3 regions of the Flavonifractor sp. HCP28S3_F3 genome follow, and region 2 is predicted to be linked to each of the others. Evidence: a T-box and tRNA genes for the amino acid it is inferred to sense, from the RefSeq annotation. Region 2 holds a T-box; the other regions hold tRNA genes.

Region 1 (6,452 bases), on a different contig from region 2:
GAAGATACCGGCGATCTGCCGGGGGAAAAGCTGGAAGCAGAGAAAAGCCACACAGCAGATGAGGGTGGCTACGATAATGGCCTTCCGGTAGGCCTCCCGCACCCGGCTGTATTTTCCTGCGCCGTAATTATAGCTGAAAATAGGCTGACAGCCCTGAGAGATACCGATGGTGAAGCCTAACACCAGAATATTGACCTTGGAAATGACGCCTACGCAGGCCAGGGGGATATCGGACCCATACTGGGACTGGGCGCCGTAATAGGTCAGGGTGTTGTTGAGCACCACCTGTACCAGCAGCATGGCGATCTGGTTAAAGAACGGTGCCATACCCAGGGCGAAAATGGACTTCAGCAGCCGAGGCTGGGGCTTCAGATCCGTCCTGGTGAGGGGAACGGTACGCAGTCTGGTACGGATCAGATAGCCCAGTACCAGCACCAAAGACAGCGCCTGCCCAATCACGGTGGCCAGGGCGCCGCCTGCTACCCCCATGTCCAGAGGGAAAATGAAAATGGGGTCCAGAATCGTATTGAGGATGGCGCCGGACAGGGTGCAGAGCATGGAGTAGGCCGGACTGCCGTTGGCACGGATCATGGTGCTGGCTCCGGTGGTGAAGGTGACCATGGGCAGGCCGAAGGCGATGATGCCGGTATAAGTCATGGCGTAAGGAAATACGTCAGGAGTGGCGGCAAAAAAGGTAAGCAGGGGCGCCCGGAGGAAGTAGGCAGCCAGTCCCAGGCAAAGTCCCATCAATGCCAGCACCACCAATCCGGTGCCCGCTACCTGCCGGGCTGCATCCCGCCGTCCGGCGCCCAGGTTCAAATTGAAGTTGGCCGCTGTACCGATGCCCATGAGCAGGGCGATGGCAGTGGAGGCCGTAACGAACGGAAAGGCAACGGTGGTGGCCGCGTTGCCCAGGTATCCCACACCTTGGCCGATGAAGATCTGGTCTACGATGTTGTACAGGGAGGTCACCAGAAATGCGATGACCGAGGGAATGGCAAATTTGGGCAGCAGCTTGCCGATAGGGGCGGTGCCCAGAGGATTGGTGCGTGTGGCTTCCATTTTCTTCTCCTCGCTTCTGTAAACTTGCAGTTTCATTTTAATATAGGAATGTTGATATGTCAACAAAGCTGTAAAAAGCAAAAAGCGGGACCGTCCATTTTTGGACGGTCCCGCTTTTACTGTTGCTTATTCTGCTGGCAATTCGGCCTGCCGGCGCTTATCGGTCAGGGGGAAGGAGACCTGTACGGTAAACAGATCGGCCTCGGTACGCAGAAGGAAGCTGCCACCGCAGGCCTCGGTGAAGGTGCGGGCGATGGACAGTCCCAGTCCGCTGCCGCCGTCGGTACGACTGGCGTCTCCGCGGACAAACCGCTCCGTCAGATCCACATCCTGAGGCAGTTCGTCCCGGGAAATGTTCCGCAGAGCCGCAATGGCCCGGCCATCTTCCACGGTCAGATCCAGATAAATCCGGGAGCCGTCCAGGGCATATTTCAGGGCGTTGCCGATGAGGTTCTGGAACACACGGTACAGCCGGTCCCCGTCGGCTTCGATCCACACCGGTTCCTCGGGCAGCCGGGACCGCAGAGAGGCGGAGGCGGCCTCGATCTCTTCGTTCATATCTGCCATAGTCTGCCGCAGCAGCTTGGCGTAGTCCAGAGGCTCCACCGCAACTGACAAATTCCCGGCGGCGGCCTTGCTGACCTCAAATACGTCCCGAACCATGGTCTGCAGCCGCTGGGACTTCTCCGCCAGGATGCGGATATAGTCCTGCACATGCTCGGGAAGTCCTTCCTCCTGCTGGAGCAGCTCCACATAGCTGACAATAGAGGTAAGGGGGGTCTTCAGGTCGTGGGATACGTTGGCGATCAGTTCGATCTTTGTCCGCTCACTCTTCATTTGCTCGCTTAGGGCGGTGCGCAGTCCGTCCTCCATATGGGCCAGGCTGATGGCAGCTTCCCGCAGGTCGGAATCTACCGGCAGAGCCAGCGCCCCGGTAGGCTGGCCCGCTCCGGCGGTCTGGATGTGGGTAAGCAGCTTGTCCATGTCCGCCGTGGTCCGGCGGTTGCGCCCCATCAGTCGGATCTGACCGGCTACCAGCGCAATCCCAATCAGGCAGAGCAGTGCCAGTACCAAAGGCCATATGCTGTAGAAGAAATAGCGATCGTAAAGATAGGGGATCCGAAGTGCGACGATGAGCACGAAGGGGAGGGACAGGGCGAACTGGAGCACGGTCCGCCGGTCCATCCGCTGTTGGACAGGCCAGCTCAGCTCCTTGCGGCGGAACAGCCGCATGCAGGCGGCACAGAAACTGTGAGTACGTAGTTGGCCAAAGTTGTACCGCAGATCATTGAGGTAAAAATAGGTCCACCACAGGGCAGGCAGCAAGGCCAGGCACCAGAACAGCCCGTTGTAATTGCTTTGTATAAACAAATTGAGGCAGGCCACCACGGAGCAGATCCACAGCCAGGCCAGGGGCAGCAGCAGAACCAGTTTGATCTCCAGCCAGATGTGGCCGGTGAACCAGGCGATGGCCTGGTCGGCTCGCCGTTTATATCTACGCCAGAGAATATACCAGATCAGCAGGGCAGCTCCTGCCACAGGAGGCACCAGCAGCAGCCAGATCAGGAAGGTGCGCACCGTGGCCATGTCCCGAACCACACCATAAGGACCATAGCCTACGCTGTAGTCCACCGGATGTTCCACCGCCGCCAGATATACTGCTATTCCAGTATAGAGCGATTTGGCGGAAGTCCGGCCTACTTCATAGCCCGGCACATCCCAGCCCCACTCCGTCCCTCGATACACGCCGTCGCCGTAGACGTCCAGCTCCTCCCCGTCTTTCCAGATGGAGGCGGTCCCCCTGTTAAAGGTGAGCAGAAAGTTGTAGCCCTCAGGCAAGCCATCCGGGGAAGATAGGTCGGCGTTGCTGTTGGAAGCCAGCAGCACACCGTTTTTTTCTACCCGGTACAGCAGATTCAGATCACTTTCCGCCATGGGAACGCTGTAAAACGCCTGTTCATCGGCGGCGTAGCTGAGCAGGGAGTAGAGGTCTCCACTGATCATGCTGCGGAAGGTGGCTGTCTCCTGGTAATCTGTGCGGAAGGCGTCGACCAGGTTGACCCTCACGCTGGAACTGGTATTGGTAGCCAGGAACAGCCAGGCCGCTGCGCTGTACAGCAGCAGGCTGATGCTTAGCACGAAAGCCAGAAAGGTCAGGACTGGCTTAATGCTTCTCGATTTTGTATCCAATTCCCCACACCACCTTTAAATATTCCGGTTCCTTTGGATTGAGTTCGATCTTTTCCCGAATGCGTCGGATGTGGACCATCACGGTATTTTCCGTGGCATAGGGCTCCTCGCCCCATACCCGGCGGTAGATTTCCTCAGCAGGGAAGATTCGCCCTACATTGCGCATCAGCAGGTCTACGATCTTCAGTTCGGTGGCGGTGAGCCGCACCGGCTCTCCGTCCACAAACAGTGTCCGATCCTCCACTTGATAGCGCAGCCGCCCGTTGACGACCTCCTGGGCCTGACTGACGGCGTTTACATCCCCAAGCTGTGTGTACCGCCGCAAATGGCTGCGTACCCGGGCCACCAGTTCCTGGGGATTGAAGGGCTTGGCGATGTAGTCGTCCGCCCCCATGGAGAGCCCCAGCACCTTGTCGGTATCCTCGCTCTTGGCGCTGAGGATCAGAATGGGCAGGTTGCGCTTTTCACGGATCTTCAGAACCGCTGACAGACCGTCCAGCCTGGGCATCATCACGTCCATAAGGATGAGGCGCAGGCTGGGCTCCAGAGCCAGATCCAGCGCCTCCATGCCGTTGTAGGCCTTTAGGACCCGGTAGCCCTCTTTCTCCAGCAGAATCGCAATGGCTTTGACGATCTCGGCGTCGTCATCCACCACCAGAATGCACTCGTTCATTGGAACTCCCTCCAGTTGCCTCTAAGATACCCGAATACTCTTTCAAAGAATGTGGGGAATATCTTTCAAAATTCTTAAAATAGAAAGGATAAAAAAAGACGACTTGCAAAAACAAGTCGTCTTTTTTGGAGCAGGTAAGGAGAATCGAACTCCCATATTCAGCTTGGGAAGCTGACGTTCTACCACTGAACTATACCTGCATCGGGTTAACTGACTAAAATAGTATAGCATGGATCAGTTGGGTTTGCAAGTGTTTTTTAGGTAGGGGAAAAGGGCAGGAGGATTCCCTTGCAAATTTGCTGAAAACATGATAATATGATAACTAAACCGATGGTTTGATTTTTGAATTGGAAAGGCTGGAATTACGATGAGCAAGAAGCAGGCGCTGACGGAATTTCATCGCGGCTCCATCCTGGCGGCCGCCGAGCGGCTGTTTGCGGAGAAGGGTACGGAGCGTACCACGATGGACGACATTGCCCGGGAGGCGGAGTACAGCAAGGCTACGCTGTATGTGTACTTCCAGAGCAAGGAGGAGATCATCAACGCCATTTTGCTCAGTGGTATCGTCCTGCTGAAGCGGAAGCTTCATGAGGCCATTGAGAGCCATCAGGATTGGTTCCAGGCTTATGATGCGGTGTGCCGGGTGATCGTGCGCTTTTATGACGACAACCCCACCGCCTATGATGCAGCCACGGGTGTGATGCCGCTGTCCCAGGCATCGGAGGAGATCCAGAAGGGCCAGGCGGATATTATTCGGGTTACCGGTGAGATCGACGAAGAGATGGCCGCCTTCCTGATGCGGGGCGTGGAAGAGGGCGTTGTGCGTACTAAGCTTCCTCCCATGGAGACGGTGCTGCTCTTCTGGTCCGCTTTGTCTGGCATTATCCATACGGCAGAGTACCGTGCGGACTTCCTCCAGCGTACCCTGGGCCTGAGCCGTGAGGACTATCTGGTTCACGGTGCCCGGCTGCTGTTGGATGCGCTGGTAAAGACCGGCCAGTAACAGAACATAAATAAATCGGGGCCGACCTGAAAGGTCGGCCCCGATTTTTATCATTCCGCTGTGATGATAGCTTTTTCACCGTCGGAGGTGGCGTGTATGGCGGAGATGGGGTGGAGGTAGCTGTCGATGAGCTTGGTGGCGATGTCGTCCTCCAGATCCTTCTGGATCTGACGGCGCAGGTTGCGGGCGCCGTAGGTCTGGGAATAGGACTTGCGCACCAGATGGTCAAGCAGCGCCTCGTCCCAGGTGAAGGTGATGCCCTTTTCCTTCAGGGTATCCCGCAGCTCACCCAGCATAATGGCGGCGATAGCCTTGAAATTGTCTTCGGTGAGTTTGTTGAAGTAGACGATCTCGTCCACCCGGTTGATAAACTCGGGCCGGAGGAAGCCCTCCAGGGCTTTCATAGCACGCTCCTTGCCCTGCTGATCAGCGGTGCGGCCGAAGCCTACGCTGCCGGCGGAGGTACGAGCGTCGCTGCCTGCGTTGGAGGTCATGACAATGACGGTGTTCTCAAAGTTGACGTTGCGGCCCTGGGCGTCGGTGATATGGCCGTCGTCCAGAATCTGCAGCAGGATGTTCAGCACGTCGGGATGGGCTTTCTCGATCTCGTCGAAGAGAATGACGCAGTAGGGTTTACGCCGCACCTTCTCGGTGAGCTGACCGGCTTCGTCATAGCCCACATAGCCCGGCGGGGAGCCGATGATGCGGCTGACGGCGAACTTCTCCATAAACTCCGACATATCCAGCCGGATGAGAGACTCGGGGGAGTGGAACATATCCATAGCCAGCCGCTTGACCAGCTCGGTCTTGCCCACACCGGTGGAGCCCACAAAGATGAAGGATACCGGCTTGCGCTTGGAGGCGATGCCCACCCGACCGCGGCGCACGGCGGCAGCCACGGCGTGGACTGCCTCGTCCTGGCCGATGAGGTGCTCCTTCAGCCGGTCTTCCAGCTTGGCCAGACGCTCATACTCCGCCTCCTGAATCTGAGTAGCGGGGATTTTGGTCCACAGTTCAATGACCCGGGCCAGATGAGCCACCGTCAGAGGCGGTGCGCTCTGGGCGTCCAGCTTGTTCAGCTCGTCCTGAAGCTGCATCTCCCGGCTCTTGATGGCGGCCAGCCGCTCATAATCCCGGTTACCGCCCTGATCAGCCAGCAGCCGCTCCCGCTCCTGGGACAGGTTGTCCAGTTCCCGGCGGAAGTTAGCCTGCCGCCGCTCGTTGGCGCTCAGTGCCTCGGTGGTGGCGGGGTTGCCCATGAGGGAGTCGTGCTCGGCGGTGAGCTTATTGAGCTCCCGCCGGATCTCGCTCTGGCGGCCCTCGTTGTTCTTCAGGGCGGTCTGACGCTTGTAATCCCGGTCGTTGGCCTCCACCATCAGGTTCTCCCGCTCCTGACCCAGGGACTCCAGCTCCTTCTTGACCTCAACCTCACGGGCCAGGGTCTTGTTGTGGAGGTTCACATCGGAGCAGGCCTCGTCGATCAGGTCGATGGCCTTGTCGGGGAGGTAGCGGTCGGTAATGTAC
Region 2 (6,452 bases):
AGGGAGAGGTTCTGAGTCTTGGCCATCTTGATGGACACCGGCTGGAACTCGTCCAGAAAACCGGAGCAGCAGAAGGGCCGGCCGCAGATGCCCAGGCCGCCCAGCATTTTCGCCTCGTCTCGGACGCCGATCTGCCGCAGCTCGATACGGGCGTGGAACACGCTGGCCAGATCCTTCACCAGAGCACGGAAGTCCACCCGGCCTTCGCTGGTGAAGAAGAAGAGGATCTTGTTCCCCTCAAAATTGTACTCCACCTCCACCAGCTTCATGTCCAGCCCGTGGGCGGCGATCTTGTCCTGGCAGATGGTGAAGGCTTTCTTTTCCTTCTCCCGGTTCTTGGCTACCGTATCCAGGTCCTTCTGGGTGGCGATGCGCACCAGGGGGCGCAGGGGCTGCACCACCGCCTCGTCCTCCACCATGGTGTTGCTCTGGACGCACTCGCCGTACTCCAGGCCCCGGGAGGTCTCGATGATGACGCCCTGGCCCTCAGCCACCTGCTGGCCCTGGGGGTCAAAATAATACTGTTTGCCTCCGCTCTTGAAGCGGACGCCGATGATCTCGGTCATGTTGTCCTCCAAATCTAATGGTAGGGTGCTCACTTCAGCTCCGCCAGACCTGCCGCCAGCCAGCCAGCCAGGTGGCCGGCGCCCAGATTGAAGTCCAGGGCCTCCCGCAGCCTGCGGGTCAGCTCCATGGCGGACATAAGCTGCCTGGGCTTGAGGATGGACGCGGCGCGCTCCGCCGCAGCCCAGCGCTGGGGATCGGTCTCCAGGCAGGCGCCGCAGGAGGCGGTAAGTGCGTCCCGCAGCAGCAGGGCAAACTCCTCCAGCAGCTTGTCCAGCCCGTCCCGGTCCCATTTGTCCCGCTCCAGACCGGTGCAGAACTCCACAAGGGCGGTCTCATTTCCGGCAGAGAACTTCTCCAGCAGCTCGCCTGCCGCCTGGACCTCCCGCCGGTCCTCTCCGGCGGTCCCTTCCAGCTCAGCGACCGCCCGGCCCAGCAGACCCTCACAGTGCTCCGCGGCGGCCTGACGCTGTCCGTGGGTACACTGGGGATAATGGGCGTCTATCCAGGCCCGTGCCTCCTGCGGGGTCACCGGAGACAGGGTGAGCACCTGGCACCGGGAGCGGACAGTGGGCAGCAGGGAGGCGGCGTTCTCCGCCAGCAGCAGAAAGGCGGCGTAGGGAGGTCCCTCCTCCAGCAGCTTGAGCATGGCGTTCTGGGCGCTCTGGTTCATGCTCTGGGCCCGGTGGATCACATAGACCTTCCGCCCGGCCTCGTTGGGCTTGATATAGGCGTCGGAGCGCAGGGCGCGGACCTGGGCCACGGTGACGTCCTTCCCGTCGGTGCCGATGGCGGAGATATCGGGATGGATGCCCGCCATGGCCTTTTTGCAGCCGGAGCACTTGCCGCAGGGTACGTCTCCATTACCGGAGCACACCAGGGCAGCGGACAGCAGGCCCGCCAGGGTCCGCTTGCCGGAGCCCGCCGGGCCGCTGATGATGTATGCGTGGGACAGGCCCCGGCGGGCGCACTCGCCCTCCAGCTGCCGCTTCAGCGGGCCGTTGCCCGCCAGTGGGGTCAGATTCATCTGGCCTTACACCCGCTCAAACCGCTCGATGTCCACCACGAAGATGGTGGCACCGCCCACGACCACTTCCACCGGCATAGAGGGGTAATACCCATAGCTCATTTCGGTGGTGGTGGGGATCATCTGCTTGCGGGAATGGGAGTGCTCCTTGATGATGTCAATGACGGTCTGCACCTTCTCCTCATCCACGCCTACCAGAATGGTCACGTTGCCTGCCATCAGGAAGCCGCCAGTGGTGGCCAGCTTGGTGGAAGAGAAACCTTTCTTGGTCAGAGCCTGGGTGACGGTGTTGGCGTCGTCATGATTGATGATCGCAAGGATCAGTTTCATATCTATCCCTCCTGCCTTGGGTTCACACACAGTTGTCAAACACAAATTCGACAGTCACTATTATAACCTATTTCACCCAAATATGCGATAGTTTTTTTCCCAATCCGCTCTCCCGGAGCCACTACCGGCACGCCGGGGGGATAGGGGGCGATGGGGGAAGCGGCGATCTCCCCCTCCGACCGGTCCAGAGGCCAGTCTTTTCCCGGGGAAAAGAGGGCCTGACGGGGGGTGAGGACCCCCTCCGGCAGCTCCGGCGGCCGGGGGAAGAAGGGGCAGGGACCCAGCGCCACCTGGCTGAGGGCCTGCCGCAGCCGGGCAAAGTCCTCCGCCGTGTCGGCGCAGGTGGGGATAAGCACCACATGGCCCCGGTCGGCCATCTCGGGCCACACTCCCAGCCCTTCCAGCCTCTCCTGAGCGGAAAAGCCGTCGGGGGAGAGGAGGGTGAGCCGGGTGGGGTCCAGAGGAGCGTCCTGGTCGGTGAGGGCGGGGAAATCCCGCCGCAGGGCGGCTACCTCCTCCGCTGTTTTTTGGTAGGCTGCCGCCCCCTCCTCCAGCATATGCGCCCGACAGAGGTCCAGCGCCGCCATCATGGGGTAGGAGGGGCTGGAGGAGCCGTAGATGGAGCCCGCCCGCCGCAGCGCGTCGTGGGAGAAGGACCCGCAGGAGAAGAGCAGGGCGGATTGTCCCGGGGCGGGGAGGGTCTTGTGGGCGGACACCACCACCAGATCGGCGGCGGAATAGTGGTCCATCCTCAGGAAGGGGAGATGGGCACCATGGGCACCGTCCACCACCAGAATGCCGCCGTGCTGGTGCATAACTTCCGCCAGGGCGGGAATATCCGACAACACACCGTAATATGTAGGGGAAGTAATACAGAACGCTTTTATATTTGGGTGGGTTTTCAGCAAGTTTTCCACATCCGTGGGGGAAATGGGGCCGGTGACGGCGCCCTCGTCCAGCCAGGGCCGTGGGACGTACACCGGCCTCAGGTCCAGCAGAGCCATGGCGTGGAAGGCGGAGCGGTGGCACCCCCGGTCCAGCAGCAGCTCCGAGCCGGGCGGACAGGCCAGGGTGAGGGCGGTCAGCACCCCCTGGGTGGACCCGCCGGTGAGGAACAGGCAGTGCTCCATGCCGAAGAGGGACGCCCACAGCTTCTCCGCCTCTCCAATGGCGCCGCCGCCGTCAAACAGGTTGCCGGTAGGGGGCAGCTCGGTGAAGTCAATGGAGGAGTACCCGGCCAGCTCGGGGCCGGGGAGGGCTTTGCCCTTGTGACCGGGCATGTGCATACGCAGGGGATTTTGGGCGGCAAAATCCCGCAGAGCGGTATAGAGCGGGGTGTTTTCCACAAAACGCGCCTCCCTTGGGGAAAGTTTCTATGAGTATAGCAGAACGGTGTAAAAGAAACAAGAGCCCCGGCCATTGGCCGGGGCTCTTTTGCACAGAGGATCAGAACTTCACGCGCTCGGCGATATAGTTCTTGACCTGATCCATGGGGATGCGCACCTGCTCCATGGTGTCGCGCTCCCGGATGGTGACGCAGTTATCGGCGGGAGTGTTCTCGTCGCCCACGGTCTGGAAGTCCAGGGTGATGCAGAAGGGGGTGCCGATCTCGTCCTGACGGCGGTAACGCTTGCCGATGGAGCCGGCGTCGTCGTAGTCCACCATGAACTCCTTGGCCAGCTCGTCACGCAGCTGCTGAGCGGGGCCGGAGAGGACCTCCTTCTTGCTCAGGGGCAGCACGGCGCACTTGAAGGGAGCCAGCGCGGGGTGGAAGCGCATGACGGTGCGCACATCGTCGTTGCCCTTCTTGTCCTGGCCCACAACCTCCTGGTCGAAGGCGTCCACCAGGAAGGCCAGGGTGACGCGGTCGGCGCCCAGGGAGGGCTCCACCACGTAGGGGATATAGTGCTCGCCGGTCTCCTGGTCGAAGTAGGTCATGTCCTTGCCGGAGACGGTCTGGTGCTGGGTCAGGTCGTAGTCGGTACGGTCGGCCACGCCCCACAGCTCGCCCCAGCCGAAGGGGAAGAGGAACTCGAAGTCAGTGGTGCCCTTGGAGTAGAAGCACAGCTCCTCGGGGCTGTGGTCCCGGAGCCGCAGGTGCTCCTCCTTCATGCCCAGGCTCAGCAGCCACTCCTTGCAGAAGGAACGCCAGTACTGGAACCACTCCAGGTCGGTGCCCGGCTTGCAGAAGAACTCCAGCTCCATCTGCTCGAACTCGCGGGTGCGGAAGGTGAAGTTGCCGGGGGTGATCTCGTTGCGGAAGCTCTTGCCGATCTGGCACACGCCGAAGGGCAGCTTCTTGCGGGTGGTACGCTGGACGTTCTGGAAGTTGACAAAGATGCCCTGGGCGGTCTCAGGCCGCAGGTACACGGTGTTCTTGGCGTCCTCGGTCACGCCCTGAAAGGTCTTAAACATCAGGTTGAACTGCCGGATGTCGGTAAAGTTGTGCTTGCCGCAGGTGGGGCAGGGGATGTTGTGATCCTCGATGAAGGCCTTCATCTCGTCCTGGGAGAAGGCGTCGATGGGCTTCTCCAGCTCCACGCCGTTCTCGCCGCACCAGTCCTCAATGAGCTTGTCGGCGCGGAAGCGCTCCTTGCACTCCTTGCAGTCCATCAGAGGATCGGAGAAGCCGCCCAGATGGCCGGAGGCCACCCAGGTCTGGGGGTTCATCAGGATGGCGGCGTCCAGACCCACGTTGTAGGGGTTCTCCTGGACGAACTTCTTCCACCAGGCCTTCTTGACGTTGTTTTTCAGCTCCACGCCCAGAGGGCCGTAGTCCCAGGTGTTGGCCAGGCCGCCGTAGATCTCGCTGCCGGAGAAGATGAAGCCCCGGCCTTTGCACAGGGTAACGATCTGGTCCATGGTCTTGTCGGTGTTCTTCATGGTTTCATGCTCCTTTTCTGTCAATTTGGCTTGGCCCAGAGCAAAAAAACGCCCTGAGCCGTTTATCGGCTCAGGGCGAACAAAATGTCCGTGGTTCCACCTGAATTCGTACCTGGCTGGTACGCACTTCATTCCCGGTAACGGCGGGGACCGGCGGGGCATTTCCTCCCCACGGCTCACGGGCGCCTTCCCCACCCCTCCGCCGAAGCCTTGCACCGACCGGCTCCTCTCTGCATGCGGAAAACAGGGGGTACTGTTCCCATTCATTGCCTTATCGTGGGCCATTCTATCATCTTTTTCCCACCCCGTCAAGGTGAAATGGGGAAAAGTCAGGACAAAAACAGGTCGATATCCGCGATAGTCAGGCCGGGCTGGAGGGCCAGATTGATGCCATACCCAATGACCTTGGCCAGGTCGGCCACCCGGGCGTCGATGTCCCGGGGGGTGACCAGCAGGCCGTCTCCCGCTCCCCGGAGGGCCTCCGGGTCCAGATCGTCCCGTCCAGCCTGGGCCAGCACGTCGGCGGCCAGGGTGGCGGCGTCCACCACCGTGGGCACGCCCACCGCGATGACGGGTACCCCCAATGTCTCCTGATTGAGAGCGAAGCGGGCGTTGCCCACCCCGGAGCCGGGGACGATGCCGGTGTCGGCCAGCTGGACGGTGGTACACACCCGGCTCAGGCTGCGGGAGGCCAGGGCATCCACCACCACCACGCAGGCGGGCTGGATCTTCTCCACCACCGCCCGCACCAGCTCGCCGCTCTCCACGCCGGTGGTGCCCAGCACCCCGGCGGCCAGTGCGGCTACCGGCCGGAAGGAGCCGAAATGCTCCGGCACCTGCTCCACCAGGTGGCGGGTGACCATGGTGTGGTCGGCGGCCTTGGGTCCGATGTCATCGGGGGTGATGGCCCGGTTGCCCAGGCCTACTACCAGGGCGGGAGCCCCCTTGGACAGCTTCAGCAAGGGAGTGAGCTCCGCCGCCACCGCCCGGGCTGCCCGGCCAAAGGCGTCGCTTTCCCGCCGGGCCAGCCCCTCCAGGGTCAGGGTGACGTAGGTGCCCGCCGGCTTGCCCAGGGCCTCCTCGCCCCGGCAGTCCAGGATCTTTACCGTGGTCACCGGGTAGCCCTCCCGCTTGGTCTCCTTGCTCTCCACACCGGGCAGCTTGCCCGCGCCCCCACGCTCCCGCCAGAGCTGGGCGGCCTCCACCGCCAGATCCGTCCGCCGCTTTTCCATCCTTCTGCCTCCTGTGATACCCCAAGATATGGTGCTGCTTTTTATTTGTGGAACTATTTTTTGCGGATGGGCCCCTCCTATGCAAAAAAAACAAAAAAATTTGAAAAAAACAGTTGCAATTTCCGGCGACGGCTGTTAAAATAGGATTCTGCACGGGCAAACTGTGTAAAAAATGATATCGTCATCGGAGGAGGTGTTTGGTTTGCCGAATATTAAGTCTGCCAAGAAGCGTGTCCTGGTGAACAAGACCAAGGCCATGCAGAACAAGGCCGCTAAGTCCGAGCTCAAGACCGACATCAAGAAGTTCGAGGCCGCGGTGGTCGAAGGCAACCGCAGCGAGGCCGAGGGCGCTTACAAGGTGGCCGTCAAGGCGGTCGACAAGGCTGTGGTCAAGGGTCTGCTGCACAAGAACAATG
Region 3 (6,452 bases), on a different contig from region 2:
GCCGGTCATTTTTGCGCTTTACGCCGATGAATTGCGTTTTTTTTAAAGGAATGATATAATCCTAACCACTGAACAAGGCCGAACGGCCAGCCTGCACGGATAAAGGAATGATTTAATTTGGCAAAGAAGAAGGCTCCCGAGGAGGGGGCGAAGAAGGTCAACAACCCCAACGTAATGGGCCTGCGGCCCGAGGTGCTGGAGCAGCCCATTACCGAGACGCTGGAGCTCAACTATATGCCCTACGCCATGAGCGTCATCGTCTCCCGGGCCATCCCGGAGATCGACGGGTTCAAGCCCTCCCACCGGAAGCTGCTGTACACTATGTATGAGATGGGCCTGCTCACCAAGCCCCGCACCAAGAGCGCCAATGTGGTGGGCCAAACCATGAAGCTGAACCCCCACGGCGACGCCGCCATTTACGACACCATGGTACGCCTCTCCCGGGGCTACGGCGCTCTGCTCCACCCCCTGGTGGACTCCAAGGGCAACTTTGGTAAGGTCTACTCCCGGGACATGGCCTGGGCAGCCAGCCGGTACACTGAGGTGCGGCTGGACCCCATCTGTGCCGAACTGTTCCGGGATATCGACCAGGACACGGTGGATTTTGTGGACAACTACGACGGCTCCATGCAGGAGCCCACGCTGTTGCCCACCACCTTCCCCAACGTGCTGGTGAGCGCCAATCAGGGCATCGCCGTAGGCATGGCCTCCAACCTGTGCGGCTTCAACCTGGCCGAGGTGTGCGACGCGGCGGCGGCCTATCTGAAAAATCCCCAGGTCAACCTGATGGAGTACCTGAAAGCCCCCGACTTCCCCACCGGCGGCCAGCTTTTGTATGACGAAGCCGCGTTAAGGCAGATCTACAACACCGGCCGGGGCTCTTTCCAGGTGCGGGCCAAGTGGCGCTATCTGAAAAGCGAAAACCTCATCGAGGTGTATGAGATCCCCTACACCACCACAGTGGAAGCCATTATGGACAAGGTGGCCGAGCTCATCAAGGCAGGCAAGATCAAAGAAATTGCCGACATGCGGGATGAGACCGACCTGAACGGCCTGAAGATTACCATCGACCTGAAGCGGGGCACCGATCCGGATAAGCTGATGGCCAAGTTGTTCCGCTCCACCACCCTCCAGGACGCCTGCTCCTGCAACTTCAACATCCTCATTGCCGGCATGCCCCGGGTGATGGGTGTGGGCGAGATTCTGGAAGAGTGGACGGGCTGGCGAATGGACGGTGTCCGTCGGCGCACCTACTACGTGATGAAGAAGAAGCAGGAAAAGCTCCACCTGCTGAAGGGCCTGAAAAAGATCCTGCTGGACATCGACCGGGCCATCAAGATCATCCGGGAGACCGAGGAGGACGCCGAGGTGGTACCCAACCTGATGATCGGCTTCGGCATCGACCAGATCCAGGCGGAATACGTGGCCGACATCAAACTGCGCAACATCAACAAGGAGTATATTCTAAAGCGCATTGAGGAAGTGGCGGGCCTGGAGGAGGAGATTGCTGACCTCCAGGATATCGTCAACAACCCCAGCCGCATTAAAAAGATCATCGCTCAGGAACTGGCGGCGGTGAAGAAGAAGTACGCCTCTCCCCGGCGCACCGAGATCGTCTACGATTACCAGACCGCCGCGGCGGAGGAGGCCGAGGACGAGACCCCCGACTACCCGGTGCATGTGTTCTGCTCCAAAGAGGGATACTTTAAGAAGATTACCCCTCAGTCCCTACGCATGAGCAGCGAGCAGAAATATAAGGAGGGGGACGGTCCCTTCCTGTACTGGGAGGGGAACAACCGGGACGAGCTGCTGGTATTCACCGACAAGCAGCAGTGCTACAAGACCCGGCTCAGTGATTTCGACGACGCCAAGGCCAGCGTGCTTGGCGACTTCCTGGCCACCAAGCTGGGCATGGACCCCGGCGAGAGCTTTGTATGGGCCTGCCTTACCTCCGACTACTCCGGCAGCCTGCTGTTCTTCTTTGAGAACGGCAAGGCGGCCCGGGTGGAACTGACTGCCTATCAGACCCAGACCCGCCGGAAGAAGCTGACCGGGGCCTACTCTGACAAGTCGCCTCTGGCCGCCGCTCTCCACATCAAAGAGGACTTGGAGCTGGCTGTGATCTCTACCGAGGGACGCTGCCTGGTGTTCCACACCTCCGCCCTCAATCCCAAGACCACCCGCTCCACCCAGGGTGTCAACGTGATGACCCTTAAGCCCAAGTGGAAGGTGGAGACCGCCCGTCCCCTTGCGGACACCACTATCGTCAATTCCGCCCGGTACCGGGCCCGGTCCCTCCCGGTGGCCGGTATGCTCCTGAAGGAGGAAGACCGGGGAGAACAGCAGCTTACCCTGCTGGAATGAGCCTGAAGGAGTCACGATATGAATTCCTTGTTGAAACGATATTTTATGCCCTATCTGTGGATCACCCTGGCCTCGGCAATCTATGCTCTGGGCTTCTGCTGGTGCTATGACCCCAACCAGATCGGCTTCGGCGGCATTACCGGCGTGGGACAGATCCTCAACCACTTTTTCCCCATCCTGCCCATAGGTACAGTGGTCATCCTTCTGAATATTCCTCTGTTTCTGCTGGGATGGCGTCTGCTGGGAGGACACCTGCTGGTCTCCTCTTTGTACGCCATGTTTGTCTCCTCAACGTTTATCGACCTGATCAACCTGTTCTTTACCTTTGATCCTATGGATCCCCTGCTGGCCTGCATCTTCGGCGGCGTGTCCATGGGCGGTTCCCTGGGTGTGGTTTTCCTCCAGGGAGCTACCACCGGCGGCACCGACCTGATCGCCCGACTGCTCAAGCTCAAGCTGGCCTGGCTGCCTATGGGCAAACTGCTGCTGGGCATTGATTTGGTGGTCATCGTAGCGGTGGCTCTGGCCTTCCGCAATCTGTACAGCGCCATGTACGGCGTGGTGGCCCTGTATATCTCCTCCCTGGTGATGGACGGAGTTCTCTATGGTATCGACAACGCCAAGGTAGCCTATATCATCAGCGACGCCTATGAACAGATCACCGATGCCATCATTCACGATATTGACCGGGGCGTCACCATTCTCCAGGGGCAGGGCGCCTACTCCGGCGCGGAAAAGAAGGTACTGATGGTGGCCTTCAAGCAGCGTCAGATCGTGGCTCTCAAGCGCACCGTTAAAGAGATCGACCCCGCAGCCTTTCTCATTGTGTGCGAGGCCCACGAGGTGCTGGGTGACGGATTCCGGGAATACAAGCAGAACGACCTTTAAAACGGATTGGAGGGGCGCTTTATGTACGATTTTTCAACGGTCAAGGCCAACCTGGAGGCTCGGGGCTTTGCAGTAAGCTGCTTTGCCACGGCAGAGGAGGCCATGGACTACCTGGACAGCAAGCTGGATGGCAGAACCATCGGTATCGGCGGGTCCATGACCATCCGGGATATGGGCCTGGACCAGCGGCTGGAACAGCACAACCAAGTGATCTGGCACTGGAAGGATGGCACCCTCCGGGACGCTGCCGGCACTCAGGTCTACCTCACCTCGGTGAATGGTCTGGCAGAAACCGGCGAGATTATCAACATTGACGGCACCGGAAACCGTGTGGCCTCCACCATCTTTGGGCATGAGGAAGTCTACTTCATCGTGGGCCGCAACAAACTGGCTGCCGACTACGGCAAGGCTCTGTGGCGGGCCCGGAACATCGCCTCTCCCAAGAACGCTCAGAGACTCGGAAGAAAAACTCCCTGTGCCGTCAAAGGCGACAAGTGCTACGACTGCAAGAGTCCTGAGCGCATCTGCCGTGCCCTTACTGTGCTGTGGGAGGCGCCTACCGGTATTGGCCGGTCGGAAGTGGTCCTCATTGACCAGGAGCTTGGATTTTAAGAGGAAAAGGAGGGGCTGGGTTGTGAAACGAGCCATTTTCTCTCTGGCGCTGTGCTGTGCCTTGCTCCTCTCCGGCTGCTCCTCCCTGCTGGATCGACCCTACGTAGCGGTGGAGCCCCATGTGGAACAGCCGGCGGTTGCCGGGGACTCCTCCACTCTTCAGGCAAATACTTATTCTGAGCTGGTGAACGCGGTACTCTTCCTGGTCTCTCAGGGGACAGAGGAGGGGATGATCCAACTCACTGACTACCGGGGCGAGGTGGAGGACGATCTGAACCGCGCCTGTGTGGAGGTCGCCAAAGATGACCCCCTGGGCGCTTATGCGGTGGATTTTATCAAAAACAGCTATACCCGGGTGCTGACCACCTATGAGGCTGTTATTTCCATCACCTACCGCCGCACTAAGGAGCAGGTGCAGAATATCGTGAACGTCACCAGCACCAGCGCCATCCGCAAGGAGGTGTCGGCTGCCTTGTCCGAATACCGGCCGGAACTGGTACTGCGGGTGGGCTATTTCACCGGCGGAACGGACTCCGTGGCCGATCTGGTGCGTCAGGCCTATTACGACGCACCTGCCTCCGCCATGGGCATGCCGGAGTGCACCGTCGCCCTCTACCCTGATACCGGCACCCAACGGATTGTGGAGATCCTGCTGACCTATCCGGAGGATGTGGAGACTATGCGCGCCAAGGCCACCCAGCTTCAGGAGAAAGTAGATTCCCTCTTTGCCTCCCTGAATCCCCAGCAGTACAGCGACGTGGAGCGGTTAAGCCGGCTGTTCACTCTACTTCCCCAGGCTGTGACCTATACGCCCGGCGGCGGTTCCACCGCCTGGGACGCCATCCTGGGCGATGGTGCCAACAGTGAAGGGCTGGCACTGGCTTTCCAGCTGCTGGCCGGTCAGATGGAGGTGGGCTCCACCCTGGTGGAAGGTACGCTGAACGGGAAGCCTCACTTCTGGAACCAGCTGACCAGCGACGGCGGCGCCCACTACGTAGACCTGTCCCGGGACCGGAACGGTACCACCTGGTCCGCCCAGGATTTGCTGGAGCTGGGCTACCTCTGGGACGGCGCTCCAAAAATTTAAGAAAAATCGAAAAAAATGCTTGACAGCGGCGGGTGCATTGGCTATAATATGATTCGTTGCTTGCAGGTGTAGCTCATCTGGTAGAGCGCCACCTTGCCAAGGTGGAGGTAGCGAGTTCGAGCCTCGTCACCTGCTCCAGAAAAACGGCACTCCGTATGGAGTGCCGTTTTTATTTTCATTTTTTATAAAAAAGGGAGAGCCTGCCTGCGCAGACTCTCCCTTTCCTTTTATTCCAAAGTCAGGTCGCCTTCCTTGATCCAGCCGATCTTTCTGAAAAAGAGACCGAACAGCCAGGTCAGCACGGCGGGGAGTATGAAGCAGATCAGCAACATTCCCAGCCAGTCAAAGCCGGTAATGGCCGCCTTGGCACCGGTAGCCACATCGTTTACCCAGCCGGCATACACACCGATGGGACCCACCATGCCGCAGGTGCCCATGCCGGACGCCACGCCGCCGGAGGGGTCGTTCATCTCAAAGTGGAACAGGCAGGTGGCAACGGGGCCGGTAACTGCCGAGGCCAGGATAGCAGGCAGCCAGATGCGCGGATTTTTCACAATATTGCCCATCTGGAGCATAGAGGTACCCAGGCCCTGGCTTACCAGGCCGCCCCACCTATTTTCCCGGAAGGACAGCACTGCAAAGCCCACCATGTTGGCGCAGCAGCCTGCCACCGCTGCGCCTCCTGCCAGGCCGGTAAGGCCGATGGCGGCGCAGATGGCAGCGGAGGAGATGGGCAAAGTGAGGGCCACACCAATGACCACCGACACCAGGATACCCATCCAGAAGGGCTGAAGAATGGTAGCCCACTTGACGAAATCTCCCACCGAGGAGGCCGCCGTGCCGATGGCGGGAGCCCACCATGCGGAGAGGAGCACACCGCTTAAAATGGTCACCAGCGGCGTGACCAGAATGTCGATCTTGGTCTCCTTACTGACGATCTTGCCCAGTTCAGCGGCAATGATGGCGATAAAGAGCACCGCCAGCGGACCGCCGGCTCCCTTTCCGCCGTCCAGGGTAGTGGAACCCAGAGCGTTGGCGGCATAACCCACCGTAGCCAGGGAAAAGAGCACCAGGGGAGGCGCCTTCAGGGCGTAGCCGATGGCGATGGCCATGGCCGCCCCGCTCATAGCGGAGGCGTAGGCTCCCACCTGCACCAGAAACGCGATCCCCAGCTGATCTCCCAGAGTGTCCAGAATGGTACCGATCAGCAGAGAACAAAACAAACCCTGGGCCATAGCCCCCAGGGCGTCAATGCCGTAGCGACGGGCGGAGATGACAACGTCCTTCCGCTTTAAAAATGCTTTGATGCCTTCCATATCCTTCTCTCTCCAGTCAAAAAAATAGGACATTACAGGTGTCTTGACACCTGTAATGTCCTATTATAGCGGCCGGAAAAAATTTGTCAATCCCCTTTTCGACCCTTTCGGTAGAGCACCACAGCCAGGATCACCCCGGCAGCCAGGATGACCAGCCCCACCACCAGGATCACCGTGGCGATGAT

Evidence for each region. The T-box of region 2 lies ahead of ACTNB1_RS08400 (glycine--tRNA ligase). A T-box ahead of a tRNA ligase gene usually reads a tRNA of that ligase, here a tRNA-Gly.
Region 1: it encodes a tRNA-Gly, which carries the amino acid that the T-box ahead of ACTNB1_RS08400 (glycine--tRNA ligase) is inferred to sense. The anticodon was not compared.
Region 3: it encodes a tRNA-Gly, which carries the amino acid that the T-box ahead of ACTNB1_RS08400 (glycine--tRNA ligase) is inferred to sense. The anticodon was not compared.

What each region holds. Positions count from the first base shown of each region.
Region 1 covers NZ_JBQHUF010000001.1:122,353-128,804, forward strand. The annotation lists gene ACTNB1_RS00650 (MATE family efflux transporter) at 1-1,062, opposite strand, end outside; gene ACTNB1_RS00655 (sensor histidine kinase) at 1,189-3,252, opposite strand; gene ACTNB1_RS00660 (response regulator transcription factor) at 3,227-3,925, opposite strand; tRNA gene ACTNB1_RS00665 (tRNA-Gly) at 4,052-4,125, opposite strand; gene ACTNB1_RS00670 (TetR/AcrR family transcriptional regulator) at 4,293-4,928, shown strand; gene ACTNB1_RS00675 (AAA family ATPase) at 4,979-6,452, opposite strand, start outside.
Region 2 covers NZ_JBQHUF010000007.1:95,931-102,382, reverse strand. The annotation lists gene ricT (regulatory iron-sulfur-containing complex subunit RicT) at 1-566, opposite strand, end outside; gene ACTNB1_RS08415 (DNA polymerase III subunit) at 596-1,591, opposite strand; gene ACTNB1_RS08410 (cyclic-di-AMP receptor) at 1,598-1,921, opposite strand; gene ACTNB1_RS08405 (aminotransferase class I/II-fold pyridoxal phosphate-dependent enzyme) at 1,957-3,267, opposite strand; gene ACTNB1_RS08400 (glycine--tRNA ligase) at 3,368-4,804, opposite strand; T-box leader at 4,873-5,080, opposite strand; gene gpr (GPR endopeptidase) at 5,134-6,036, opposite strand; gene rpsT (30S ribosomal protein S20) at 6,239-6,452, shown strand, end outside.
Region 3 covers NZ_JBQHUF010000015.1:88,408-94,859, forward strand. The annotation lists gene ACTNB1_RS12950 (DNA gyrase subunit A) at 118-2,364, shown strand; gene ACTNB1_RS12955 (YitT family protein) at 2,383-3,252, shown strand; gene ACTNB1_RS12960 (lactate utilization protein) at 3,274-3,864, shown strand; gene ACTNB1_RS12965 (hypothetical protein) at 3,887-4,951, shown strand; tRNA gene ACTNB1_RS12970 (tRNA-Gly) at 5,014-5,089, shown strand; gene ACTNB1_RS12975 (PTS transporter subunit IIC) at 5,179-6,267, opposite strand; gene ACTNB1_RS12980 (hypothetical protein) at 6,354-6,452, opposite strand, start outside.